2 regions of the Enterobacter sp. PL_is379 genome follow, and region 2 is predicted to be linked to the other one. Evidence: predicted binding sites of a transcription regulator. Region 2 holds the regulator's gene; the other holds the start of a gene.
The links. The regulator CRP, encoded in region 2, controls carbon source genes, mostly activating them, when cyclic AMP is high. The targets are predictions, from matches to a motif close to ATGTGANNNNNNTCACAT.
Positions count from the first base shown of each region.

Region 1: AC0TOY_RS05405 (CidA/LrgA family protein) is a predicted target of CRP. The motif match lies at 2,460-2,477, and genes of this name have one in related genera.

Region 1 is NZ_JBVPGT010000023.1:130,125-136,079, reverse strand. Features, by position in the region: gene sanA (outer membrane permeability protein SanA) at 1-183, opposite strand, end outside; gene cdd (cytidine deaminase) at 310-1,194, opposite strand; gene AC0TOY_RS05410 (CidB/LrgB family autolysis modulator) at 1,324-2,019, opposite strand; gene AC0TOY_RS05405 (CidA/LrgA family protein) at 2,016-2,411, opposite strand; gene AC0TOY_RS05400 (type 1 glutamine amidotransferase) at 2,596-3,306, opposite strand; gene AC0TOY_RS05395 (AraC family transcriptional regulator) at 3,366-4,163, shown strand; gene dusC (tRNA dihydrouridine(16) synthase DusC) at 4,205-5,137, shown strand; gene mdtQ (multidrug resistance outer membrane protein MdtQ) at 5,266-5,955, shown strand, end outside.
Region 2 is NZ_JBVPGT010000020.1:21,430-27,384, forward strand. Features, by position in the region: gene AC0TOY_RS02760 (hydrolase) at 1-136, shown strand, start outside; gene AC0TOY_RS02765 (YheU family protein) at 133-351, shown strand; gene AC0TOY_RS02770 (phosphoribulokinase) at 382-1,251, shown strand; gene AC0TOY_RS02775 (OsmC family protein) at 1,318-1,722, opposite strand; gene crp (cAMP-activated global transcriptional regulator CRP) at 2,034-2,666, shown strand; gene AC0TOY_RS02785 (YccS/YhfK family putative transporter) at 2,724-4,811, shown strand; gene argD (bifunctional acetylornithine/succinyldiaminopimelate transaminase) at 4,808-5,955, opposite strand, start outside.

The DNA of each region.
Region 1 (5,955 bases), on a different contig from region 2:
GACGCCGGTGCGGTAATACTTGGCGGTGCCGAGCACCACGCCAACCTGACGATAGGGCAGGTCCTGCAGGTCGTCAAAGATGTAGGGGGCGGTTTTCCAGCTCATCCAGCGGTCGAGACCGAGCACGATCAACAGCAGTATGCCGACCAGGACAGACAGGCTGTAAAAAACGCGCTTTAACATGCAGATGGCTCGTGCGTGGATGAAATTTAACTCAGGCTACTTTACCCGCCTGGTTAGCGCAAGAAACAGCGACTCAACTGAGGGGTTTTTCAGCAAACTGGCGGGCATTTCTGCCCGCCGGAAGGATTACGCCAGCAGTACGCGGTCAATTGTCGTACAGCCTAACGCTTTGAGCGTTGCGGCGGTGGCATCCCACTGGATCAGCGGCGCATCGGCAATCTCGGCCAGAATGGCGCGCTGAATGTCCGGATAGTCATAGCAGTTCAGGCTCAGCAGGTTAAGTGCGCCCTGCAGCGGCGGCAGCGTTGGGTTAAACGCGGCGTTTTCCGCATAGCTGCCGGTGAAGATTCGGCCATCGCGGCACTGCAGCGCCACGCCGCTCGGGGACTTGCTGTACGGCGTGTGGCTCTTGTTGGCGGCGGTAATCGCCGCCTGGCTCAGGTCATCGCCGGACAGGGCGAAACCGTGGTTCTGCTCGTCCATCAGCAGGGTTTTGATCTCCAGATCTTTCGGGCCAAACGCGTCAGGCAGATAATCCCCCAGCGTGTGCGGCGCGCGGCCTGGCAGATTGATGCGCAGCTGCAGCCCGCTGTTCAGCTCGTTCATAAACTGACGGCAGTGGCCGCAGGGGGTGTAGTTAACGGTAATGGCGCTCAGGGCTTTTTCACCGCGCAGCCAGGCGTGGCTGATAGCGCTCTGCTCGGCGTGAACGGTCTGCTGCATGGTTGCGCCCAGGAACTCCATGTTGCCGCCGAAGTACCAGGTGCCGCTGACGCCGCGCGCAATGGCCCCGACGTTGAAGTGGGAGAGATCGGCCCGCGCGCAGGCAGCAGCCAGAGGAAGCAGTGCGAAAGCCAGCGCGTCTTCATCCAGTCCCGTTGCCTGTTTCAGCATCGTGACCTGCTCCGCGGTCAGCAGGGCGGGGAAGTGTGCATCTGCCAGAACGGGAGCAAGGGCTGACTGCAAATTCTCTGCAAGCTGGGCGAAAGCAGCTTGAAAACGTGGGTGCATGGCGTTTGCCTCATAAAGGTTAATGGATCGGTAGTTTACGGAGCCGCCAGGGCTTTATATGTGATCCACTTCTCATTATGTATGCAACTAATGAAATCAAAATGAAATTTGCGCGACGCATCGCAAATTTTAGCCCATCACCGCCAGAATCAGCGGGAAAATGAACGGGGCCAGCAGGGAGGTAATAATCCCGCAGATCACCAGCGCCAGGGAGCTAAACGCCCCTTCCTGATAATCCAGCTCCGCGCAGCGGGCCGTGCCCAGGGCGTGGGAGGCGGTGCCCATCGACAGCCCCCGTGCCGCTTTAGTATGAATACGCATCGCGTTTAGCAGAGTGTGGCCAAACACCGCGCCGAGAATACCGACGAAAATGACGCACATCGCGCTGATGGCCGGAATACCGCCGAGGCTGCCCCCAACCGCCATCGCGATAGGCGTGGTCACCGATTTAGGTAGGATTGACGCCGCAATCTGTGGGGAAGCGCCCATCAGCAGCGCCACCGACGTGCCGGTGATCATCGCCACCAGGCTACCCACAAAACAGATGGTAATGATGGATTTCCAGCGGGCGCGGATCTGGTGCAGCTGCTCGTATAAAGGAAAGGCGAGCGCCACGACGGCGGGTTGCAGCAGGTCGTTTAAAATTTTGCTGCCGGCAAAATAACGCTCGTAAGGAATACCGGTAAGCAGCAGGAGCGGAATAATCACCACCATCGCCACCAGCAGCGGGTTCAGCAACGGCATTTTGAAACGTACGGCAAGCTTGCGCGCGGCGAAGAACACCACCAGGGTTAACGGCAGCGACCACCAGATATTGGCCATCATTTTTTTGTTTTCTCCCCGATCACGTTACGTTCGCCATGCACCAGATGTGAACTCCAGCTCACCACCAGGAAAACCACCAGCGTACTGACCGCGCAGGAGACCACAATCGGGCCGAACTGGGCCTTGAGCAAATCAAAATACTGCATGACCCCGACGCCGATAGGCACGAAAAGCAGCGCCATATAGCGAATGAGGACGAAGCAGCCGGGGTTGACCCATTTTGCGGGCAGGATTTGCAGCGCCAGCAAAACGAAGAGGATCAGCATGCCGATAATGCTGCCGGGGATGGTGATGGGCAGCAGCGACGCGATGAAAATCCCGGCATACAGGCAGGCGTAAATCAGGGCGAATGCGCGCAGATATTGCCAGATAATGTTCAATGATTTGCTCATGGTGATAGTCCTTGCTGAAACGCATTCATCATACAATTAAACCTAAAAATGTGCCATGGATCACATCATGAATTTTGAGCATACCAGACATTCCGGAATGGAACGTCCGGTATCACCATAACGGTGCAGGCTACAGTTTAGAGGAAAGGGATTGCGCTGGCGAAACGGCGTGCCAGAGAAGGCATCAGCGACAGGCGGTCAGTTTATCGAGAAAAGAAAACAGCACCTGGTTCATTTCGCGATAATCATGCGAGCGGAGTTTTTCCGCCGTTTCGACAAAACGGAATTCACCCGCGCGGCGGAGGTCACTCTGCGAATGCTCAATCAGCAACTCTACCACCTCCGGCGTCAGCTCCATATGGCACTGGAAACCGTAAACCCGTTCGCTGTATTGCACGATCTGGCGGGGACAGCCCTCGCTGTAAGCCAGAACCTTAGCCTGCGGCGTCAACCCAGGCATATCGTTATGCCAGTGACCGACGTTCAGCACGCTGCCAAAGTCCTTAAACAGCGGGTTCGCCTTGCCTGCATCTGTGAGCCTGACGGGAAATTTGCCGATCTCTTTTTCCGGGCTGTGGCAAAACGCTGCGCCCAGCGCTTCGCCGATAAGCTGTGAGCCCAGACAAACGCCTATCACCGTTTTACCTGCCTCTATCGCGCGGCTGATGAGTGCCTTTTCCGCCTGCGCATCAAACCAGGGGCATTCCTCACGCGTGGTGGCGGGGGATTGCGGGCCTCCCATGATGATAAGCAGGTCTGTGTGCCCCAGTTCCTCAGGTAATGAATCGCCCTGATACACTCTGGTGTAGCTCAGACTGCAGCCGCGACTTTTCCCCCAGATTTCATAGGCGCCTGGCGCCTCGAAATGTTCATGAATAATAAAATGGATGTGCATTGCGTCTCTCTCCGGTTACGTGTACAAGCAGCATCATAAGAGGAAGGGGGGAATGTGAAATGCCAACCGTTATCGATAAAACGCCAATTCACGACGATGCCATCGGATGGTCAAGAGGGGCAATTCGCTATACGCGCGGCGAAGTCGATCCGCCTCACCAGCATTCGCAGGGACAACTTTTGTTTGCCATCAAAGGAGTCATGCTGGTCGAAACCGGCAGCAAACGCTGGGTCATACCGCCGCAGCGCGCGCTGTGGATCCCTCCCTTTCAGGAGCATACCTACAGCGTGCTATCCACAACGGAGCTCCGCGCGGTCTGGTTTAGCCCTACGCTGATATCGCAATGCGAGCCTTTTAAGCGGAAAGACGAGGTTCACGTGATTATGGCGACTGCGTTGTTCAAAGAGCTGATTGCCGGGCTGTTCAGCGCGGAATACCGCCCGGCAAGCCAGCGCAGCATGGCCGTTTTGCTGCTCGATATCCTCAGCGAGACGCAGCAGATTTCGGCCGAACTGCCGATGCCCGTGGATGAGCGCTTGCATCGCGTTGCCTGTGACCTCATTGCCAACAATCTCTGGGATCTCTCTCTGGAAAGGCTGGCGGAACGGGCCGCGATGTCAGAACGCACATTTTCACGTGCGTTTATCAACGATACCGGCTTTAGCTTCCGGGCCTGGCGACAGCGCGCAAGGATTTGTGCCTCGCTGGATCTCCTCGCCAACGGATACCCGGTTAAGCAGGTGGCCTGGATGCTGGGGTTTTCCGGCCCGGCGGCATTTGCGGCGGCGTTTCGCGCCATTGTTGGGGCAACGCCGGGTGACTTTCTGCCTGAACAGAAGCGCTTCCCAGCGATATAGAGAGCGGCTACTATAGCGCGTCTTTTTTCACAGGTACTGCTATGCGTGTTTTACTGGCCCCAATGGAAGGCGTGCTCGACTCCCTTGTGCGCGAGCTTCTGACCGAGGTGAACGACTACGATCTCTGCGTGACGGAGTTTTTGCGCGTGGTCGATATGCTGTTGCCGGTAAAATCCTTCTTCCGGCTTTGCCCCGAGCTGCACAACCAGAGCCGGACCTCTTCCGGCACGCTGGTGCGTATTCAACTGCTCGGCCAGTATCCGGAATGGCTGGCGGAAAACGCCGCCCGCGCGGTTGAGCTGGGCTCTTACGGGGTAGATCTCAACTGCGGCTGTCCGTCTAAGCTGGTGAACGGCAGCGGCGGCGGAGCGACGTTGCTGAAAGATCCTGAACTGATTTACCGCGGCGCGAAAGCCATGCGCGAGGCGGTACCCGCGCATTTGCCGGTGACGGTTAAGGTTCGCCTGGGGTGGGACAGCGATGCGCGGCAGTTTGAAATCGCCGATGCGGTACAGCAGGCCGGAGCCACCGAGCTGGTGGTGCATGGCCGTACCAAAGAAGATGGCTACAAAGCCGATCGCATTAACTGGCAGGCGATCGGTGAGATCCGCAAACGCCTCACCATTCCGGTGATCGCCAACGGCGAAATCTGGGACTACGAGAGCGCACAGGTCTGTCTGCAGGCCACCGGCTGCGATGCGGTAATGATCGGCCGCGGCGCGCTGAACGTGCCCAACCTCAGCCGGGTGGTGAAATATAACGAACCGCGTATGCCGTGGGCAGATGTCGTCACGCTGCTGCAAAAATACAGCCGTCTGGAAAAGCAGGGCGACACCGGTTTGTATCACGTCGCGCGAATTAAGCAGTGGCTGAGTTATTTACGCAAAGAGTACGATGAAGCGCTGGGGTTATTTCAGGAGATTCGTACATTACAGACGTCCTCTGATATTGCACGGGTTATTCAGTCAAAGTAATTTATTCATTTGGTGAATAATTTTCTGATTATGTAAATGTATAACAATTTACGGATTGCCACGCATTACTAAAAAAATAAATAGTATCAAGCGTATTTTTCGCCTTTATTTTTTGAGTATATGGCGTAATGAAACGTTCTCTTATTTTATCTCTGAGTGTCCCCTTTGCATTAATTCTGGCAGCCTGCGCACCTGAACATTCCACCGTCTCTCCGCTAAATACACAACCGGCCGCCAAGTCTGTGAATACCTCATTGCATTATACCGACTGGCCGAAAAATGCGTGGTGGAAGGCGTATAACGATCCCCAGCTTAACGGGCTTATTGCAAAAGCATTAAGCGATGCGCCGGATATGCAGATTGCCCGTCAGCGGATTACGCTTGCCGAAGCTCAGGCCAAAGCGGCTATGGCTGCCGACGGTCCGCAGATCGATTTTTCCGCCGATGCGGAACGTCAGAAAATGTCCGCCGAAGGGCTGATGGGGCCCTTTGCCATTACCGACCCGGCGGCAGGGACCACCGGGCCGTGGTACACCAACGGCACCTTTGGCCTGACCGCAGGCTGGGATCTCGATCTGTGGGGTAAAAATCGCGCGCAGGTCGAAGCCCGGATAGGCAAAGTGAATGCGCAAAAAGCGGAGCTGGAGCAGACCCGTCAGCTGCTGGCCAGCAGCGTGGCGCGGCTTTACTGGGAATGGCAAACGCAGGCCGCCGTGGGGGAGGTCCTCGCGCAGATCAAATATGAGCAGGACAATATTATCGGTGCCGATCGCGAGCTGTACCAGCACGGCATCACCTCCTCCGTGGAGGGTGTCGAA
Region 2 (5,955 bases):
CGACAACGTTCACTATCAGTTGACCGAGCACGGCGGCCACGTCGGGTTTATCGGCGGTACGCTGCGCCGCCCGAAAATGTGGCTTGAGACGCGTATTCCTGACTGGCTAACCCCTTATCTGGACGGTGCAAAATGATTATTCCCTGGCAGGATCTGGCTCCCGAAACGCTCGATAATCTGATTGAAAGCTTTGTATTACGCGAAGGCACCGATTATGGTGAACAGGAACGCTCGCTTGAGCAAAAGGTCAACGATGTAAAGCGCCAGCTGAAAAGCGGCGACGTGGTGCTGGTGTGGTCAGAACTGCATGAGACGGTCAATATCATGCCCCGCAACGCGTTTCACGGCTGATCTTCCACCCTTTTAAGTCAGGGAGTTGCTATGTCTGCCAGACATCCGGTTATTGCCGTTACGGGGTCGAGTGGTGCGGGAACCACCACCACCAGCCTCGCCTTTCGCAAGATTTTCGCCCAGCTGAATCTTCGTGCGGCTGAGGTCGAAGGCGACAGCTTTCACCGCTACACGCGTCCGGAGATGGACATGGCCATCCGTAAAGCGCGCGATCTGGGTAAACACATCAGCTATTTCGGCCCGGAAGCCAATGACTTCGGCCTGCTGGAACAAACCTTTATAGAGTACGGTCAGAGCGGCAAAGGGCAGTCCCGCAAGTATCTGCATACCTATGATGAAGCTGTTCCCTGGAATCAGGTGCCGGGGACGTTCACCCCGTGGCAACCGCTGCCGGAACCCACCGACGTGCTGTTTTACGAAGGATTGCACGGTGGCGTGGTCACCCCTCAACACGACGTGGCGCGCCACGTGGACCTGCTGGTCGGCGTGGTCCCTATCGTTAACCTGGAGTGGATCCAGAAGCTGACGCGCGACATGAGCGAGCGCGGCCATTCGCGAGAGGCGGTGATGGACTCGGTGGTGCGCTCCATGGAAGATTACATCAACTTCCTGACGCCGCAGTTCTCCCGTACCCATATCAACTTCCAGCGCGTGCCGACGGTGGACACCTCCAACCCGTTTGCCGCCAAAAGTATCCCGTCCCTTGATGAGAGCTTTGTGGTGATCCATTTCCGCAATCTCGAAGGCATTGATTACCCCTGGCTACTGGCCATGCTGCAGGGCTCGTTTATTTCGCACATGAATACGTTAGTCGTGCCGGGCGGAAAAATGGGGCTGGCGATGGAGCTCATCATGACGCCGCTGGTGGAGCGACTGATGGAAGGGAAGCAGATTGCGTGAACATGTTCCCTCTCCCTGTGGGAGAGGGTTAGGGTGAGGGCATCAACACGCACGATGCCCCAATAATTAAGCCTCGACCACTTCATACGAATGCGTGATTTTTACCGCTTTCTCCAGCATTAACGCCACAGAGCAGTACTTCTCCGCAGACAGGTCCACCGCACGCGAGACCGCTGCGTCCTTCAACTCTTTACCGGTGACCACAAAGTGCAGATTAATATGGGTGAACAGGCGTGGCGCCTCTTCGCGACGTTCTGACGTGAGTTTAACCTCACAATCCGTCACGTCATGACGACCTTTTTGCAGAATCGACACCACGTCAATAGCGCTGCATCCTCCTGCCGCCATCAGCACCATTTCCATTGGGCTGGGCGCTTTATCGCCGGAGTTACCGTCCATCAAAATCTGGTGCCCTGACGCGGATTCGCCCAGGAACGTTAAACCTTCAACCCACTTCACGCGCGCTTGCATATTCTTAAACTCCAACGTTGCATTTTTGGTGACAGATTACGCGTGCGTTACATTTCTCGCAATGGAAGGCGACCTGCATCATGCTGAAGCGAGACACCAGGAGACACGCGGCGAAAGCTATGCTAAAACACTCAGGATGCTACAGTAATACATTGACGTTACACATGTATGCAGAGGACATCAAACTTTACTGGCTGCGAAACGTTACGGTAGCCGACTTCCCAGGGTATGGGTAAGAATTCGATTGCAACCCCAGAGTCCGGATGCATCTGATGACTCTGGTGACAGCTTATAACAGAGGATAACAGCGCATGGTGCTTGGCAAACCGCAAACAGACCCGACTCTCGAATGGTTCTTGTCTCATTGCCACATTCATAAGTACCCATCGAAGAGCACGCTGATTCACCAGGGTGAAAAAGCGGAAACGTTGTATTACATCGTTAAAGGCTCGGTGGCAGTGCTGATCAAAGATGAAGAAGGGAAAGAGATGATCCTTTCTTATCTGAACCAGGGCGATTTCATCGGTGAACTGGGCCTGTTTGAAGAGGGCCAGGAACGTAGCGCCTGGGTTCGTGCAAAGACAGCATGTGAAGTGGCTGAAATTTCTTACAAGAAGTTCCGTCAGCTGATTCAGGTTAACCCTGACATCCTGATGCGTCTTTCTTCCCAGATGGCGCGCCGTCTGCAGGTCACCTCAGAGAAAGTGGGCAACCTCGCCTTCCTGGACGTTACCGGCCGTATCGCACAGACCCTGCTGAACCTCGCGAAACAGCCAGACGCCATGACCCACCCGGACGGCATGCAAATTAAAATTACCCGTCAGGAAATTGGTCAGATCGTCGGTTGCTCCCGTGAGACTGTGGGCCGTATCCTGAAAATGCTGGAAGATCAAAACCTGATCTCCGCCCACGGTAAAACCATCGTGGTCTACGGAACGCGTTAATTCCGCTTAAACGGCGTGCCATCGCAAGGTGTCACGCCGTTTTTGTCTCTATTCCCCATGTGGCGCAGGCTGATCTATCACCCGGAAGTTAACTACGCACTGCGACAAACGCTGGTGTTGTGTCTTCCTGTGGCCATAGGCCTGATCCTCGGGCATCTTCAGCAAGGCCTGCTGTTTTCCCTTGTACCCGCCTGCTGCAACATTGCTGGTCTGGACACGCCGCATAAGCGCTTTTTCAAACGCCTGATTATCGGCGGCTGCCTGTTTGCGGGCTGTAGCCTCGCCGTACAGCTTTTACTGGCTCGTGATATTCCGCTGCCGCTGATCCTGACCGTGCTGGCGATGACCCTCGGCGTCACGGCGGAAATCAGTTCGCTGCACGCCCGCCTGCTTCCCGCGTCGCTGATTGCGGCCATTTTCACGCTGAGCCTCGCCGGGAATATGCCGGTGTGGGAGCCGCTGCTGATCTACGCCCTGGGGACATTATGGTACGGCCTGTTTAACTGGTTCTGGTTCTGGCTGTGGCGGGAGCAGCCGCTGCGTGAATCCCTGAGCCTGCTCTATGTGCAGCTTGCGGATTACTGCGAAGCCAAATACACCCTGCTGACCCAGCATACCGATCCGGAAAAATCCTTACCGCCCCTGCTGACGCGCCAGCAGAAGGTGGTGGATCTGATAAGCCAGTGCTATCAGCAGCTTCATATGCTCGCCGCCAACAAGAACCACGAGTACAAACGGCTGCTGCGCACCTTCCAGGTCGGGCTGGATCTGCAGGAGCATATCTCCGTTAGCCTGCACCACCCGCAGGAGGTGCAAAAGCTGGTCGAGCGCAGCCACGCCGAAGCGGTGATCCGCTGGAACGCGCAGACGGTGTCCGCACGCCTGCGCGTGCTGGCCGATGATATTCTCTATCACCGCTACCCGACGCGCTTTAACATGGATAAGCAGCTGGGCGCGCTGGAGAAAATCGCTCGTCAGCATCCGGATAACCCCGTCGGCCAGTTTGCCGCCTGGCACTTCAGCCGTATCGCCCGCGTGTTGCGCACGCAGCGCCCGCTTTATCCCCGCGACCTGATGGCGGATAAGCAGAAACGGCTGCCGCTATTGCCCGCGCTCAAAAGCTATCTTTCTCTTAAATCGTCCGCCCTGCGCAACGCCGCACGAATTAGCGTGATGCTCAGTACCGCCAGCCTGATGGGCATGGCGCTGCATCTGCCGAAACCCTACTGGATCTTAATGACCGTGCTGTTTGTCACCCAGAACGGCTACGGCGCCACGCGGGTGCGTATTCTGCATCGGGCGGGCGGCACCATGGCCGGGCTGATCATCGCGGGCGTGACGCTGCACTTCCACGTGCCGGAAGGCTATACTCTGGCAGGCATGCTGGCGATCACGCTGGTGAGCTACCTGATTATCCGCAAAAACTACGGCTGGGCGATGGTGGGGTTTACGGTGACGGCGGTATACACCCTGCAGCTGCTCACGCTCAATGGCGAACAGTTTATTGTCGCCAGGCTGATTGATACCCTGATCGGCTGCCTGATTGCCTTTGGCGGCATGGTCTGGCTGTGGCCGCAGTGGCAAAGTGGACTGCTGCGCCAGAACGCCCACGACGCGCTGGAAGCCGACCAGCAGGCCATTCGCCTGATCCTGAGCGACGACCCGCAGCCCTCCCCGCTGGCGTATCAGCGCATGAAGGTCAACCAGGCGCACAACGCCCTGTTCAACTCGCTCAACCAGGCGATGCAGGAGCCGGGCTTTAACTCGCACTATCTGGCAGACATGAAGCTCTGGGTGACGCACAGCCAGTTTATCGTCGAGCACATTAACGCCATGACCACGCTTGCGCGCGAGCACACGATGCTCACGCCGGATCTGGCGCAGCGCTATTTGCAGTCGTGTGAAATTGCGTTGCAGCGGTGTCAGCAGCGTCTGGAGTATGACTCGCCGGGTGAGTCGGGAGATTCGAACATTCTGGAAGCGCCGGAAACGTTAACCCACGGGCCAATGAGCACCCTGGAACAGCATTTGCAGCGCGTACTGGGGCATCTGAACACCATGCACACCATTTCGTCGGTGGCATGGCGTCAGCGTCCGCATCACGGGATTTGGCTAACCCGCAGGTTGAAGCGGACGGCGTATTAACCTTTTACGATCTTCGCGACCGCGGCGGCAAAGCGGGTTAATCCTTCTTCGATGTCTTTGTCTTCCACCACCAGCGAAGGTGCGAAACGCATCACGTCCGGTCCGGCGTTCAGCACCATCACCCCTTCGCGAGCGGCGGCGTGCAGGAAGTCGCGCGCGCGGCCCTTATACTGCGGCTTCAGCTCGGCACCAATCAATAACCCCATCCCGCGGATCTCGCTGAACACATCGTACTGCTCGTCAATCTTTTGCAGGTGTTTTACGAACAGCTCGCGCTTCGCGCTGACGCCGTTCAACACCTCTGGCGTGTTGATGATGTCGAACGCGGCACCCGCCACGGCGCTCGCCAGCGGGTTACCGCCGTAGGTAGAGCCGTGAGAGCCAACGTGGAACGCGGAGGCGATCTCCTGCGTCGTCAGTACCGCACTCACCGGGAAACCGCCGCCGAGCGCTTTCGCGCTGGTCAGAATATCCGGCGTCACGCCGTAGTGCATATACGCGAACAGATCGCCGGTACGTCCCATTCCACACTGCACTTCATCAAAGACCAGCAGCGCCTGATGTTCGTCGCACAGTTCGCGCAGCCCTTTCAGGAATTCCGGGGTTGCCGCCGTCACGCCGCCTTCACCCTGGATCGGCTCAACGACTACCGCGCAGGTATGGTCGTCCATCACCGCTTTCACCGCGTGCAGATCGTTAAACGGCACGTGGACGATATCAGCCGGTTTCGGGCCAAACCCGTCGGAATACTTCGGCTGTCCGCCAACGGAAACGGTAAAGAAGGAGCGTCCGTGGAAGGCATTGTGGAAGGCGATGATTTTGGTTTTGTACGGGCTGTGGCGCGTTGTCGCGTAGTAGCGCGCCAGCTTAAAGGCGGTTTCGTTGGCTTCGGTGCCGGAGTTCATAAACAGCACGCGCTCGGCGAAGGTGGCATCGATGATCTTACGTCCCAGGCGCAGCGCCGGTTCGTTGGTGAACACGTTGCTGGTGTGCCACAGGGTTTCGCCCTGGGTTTTTAGCGCCTCAACCAGCGCGGGATGGCAATGACCCAGCGCCGTGACCGCAATACCGCCCGCGAAATCCACATACTCTTTACCCTGCTGATCCCAGACGCGGCTGCCCTTTCCCTTCACTGGGATAAACT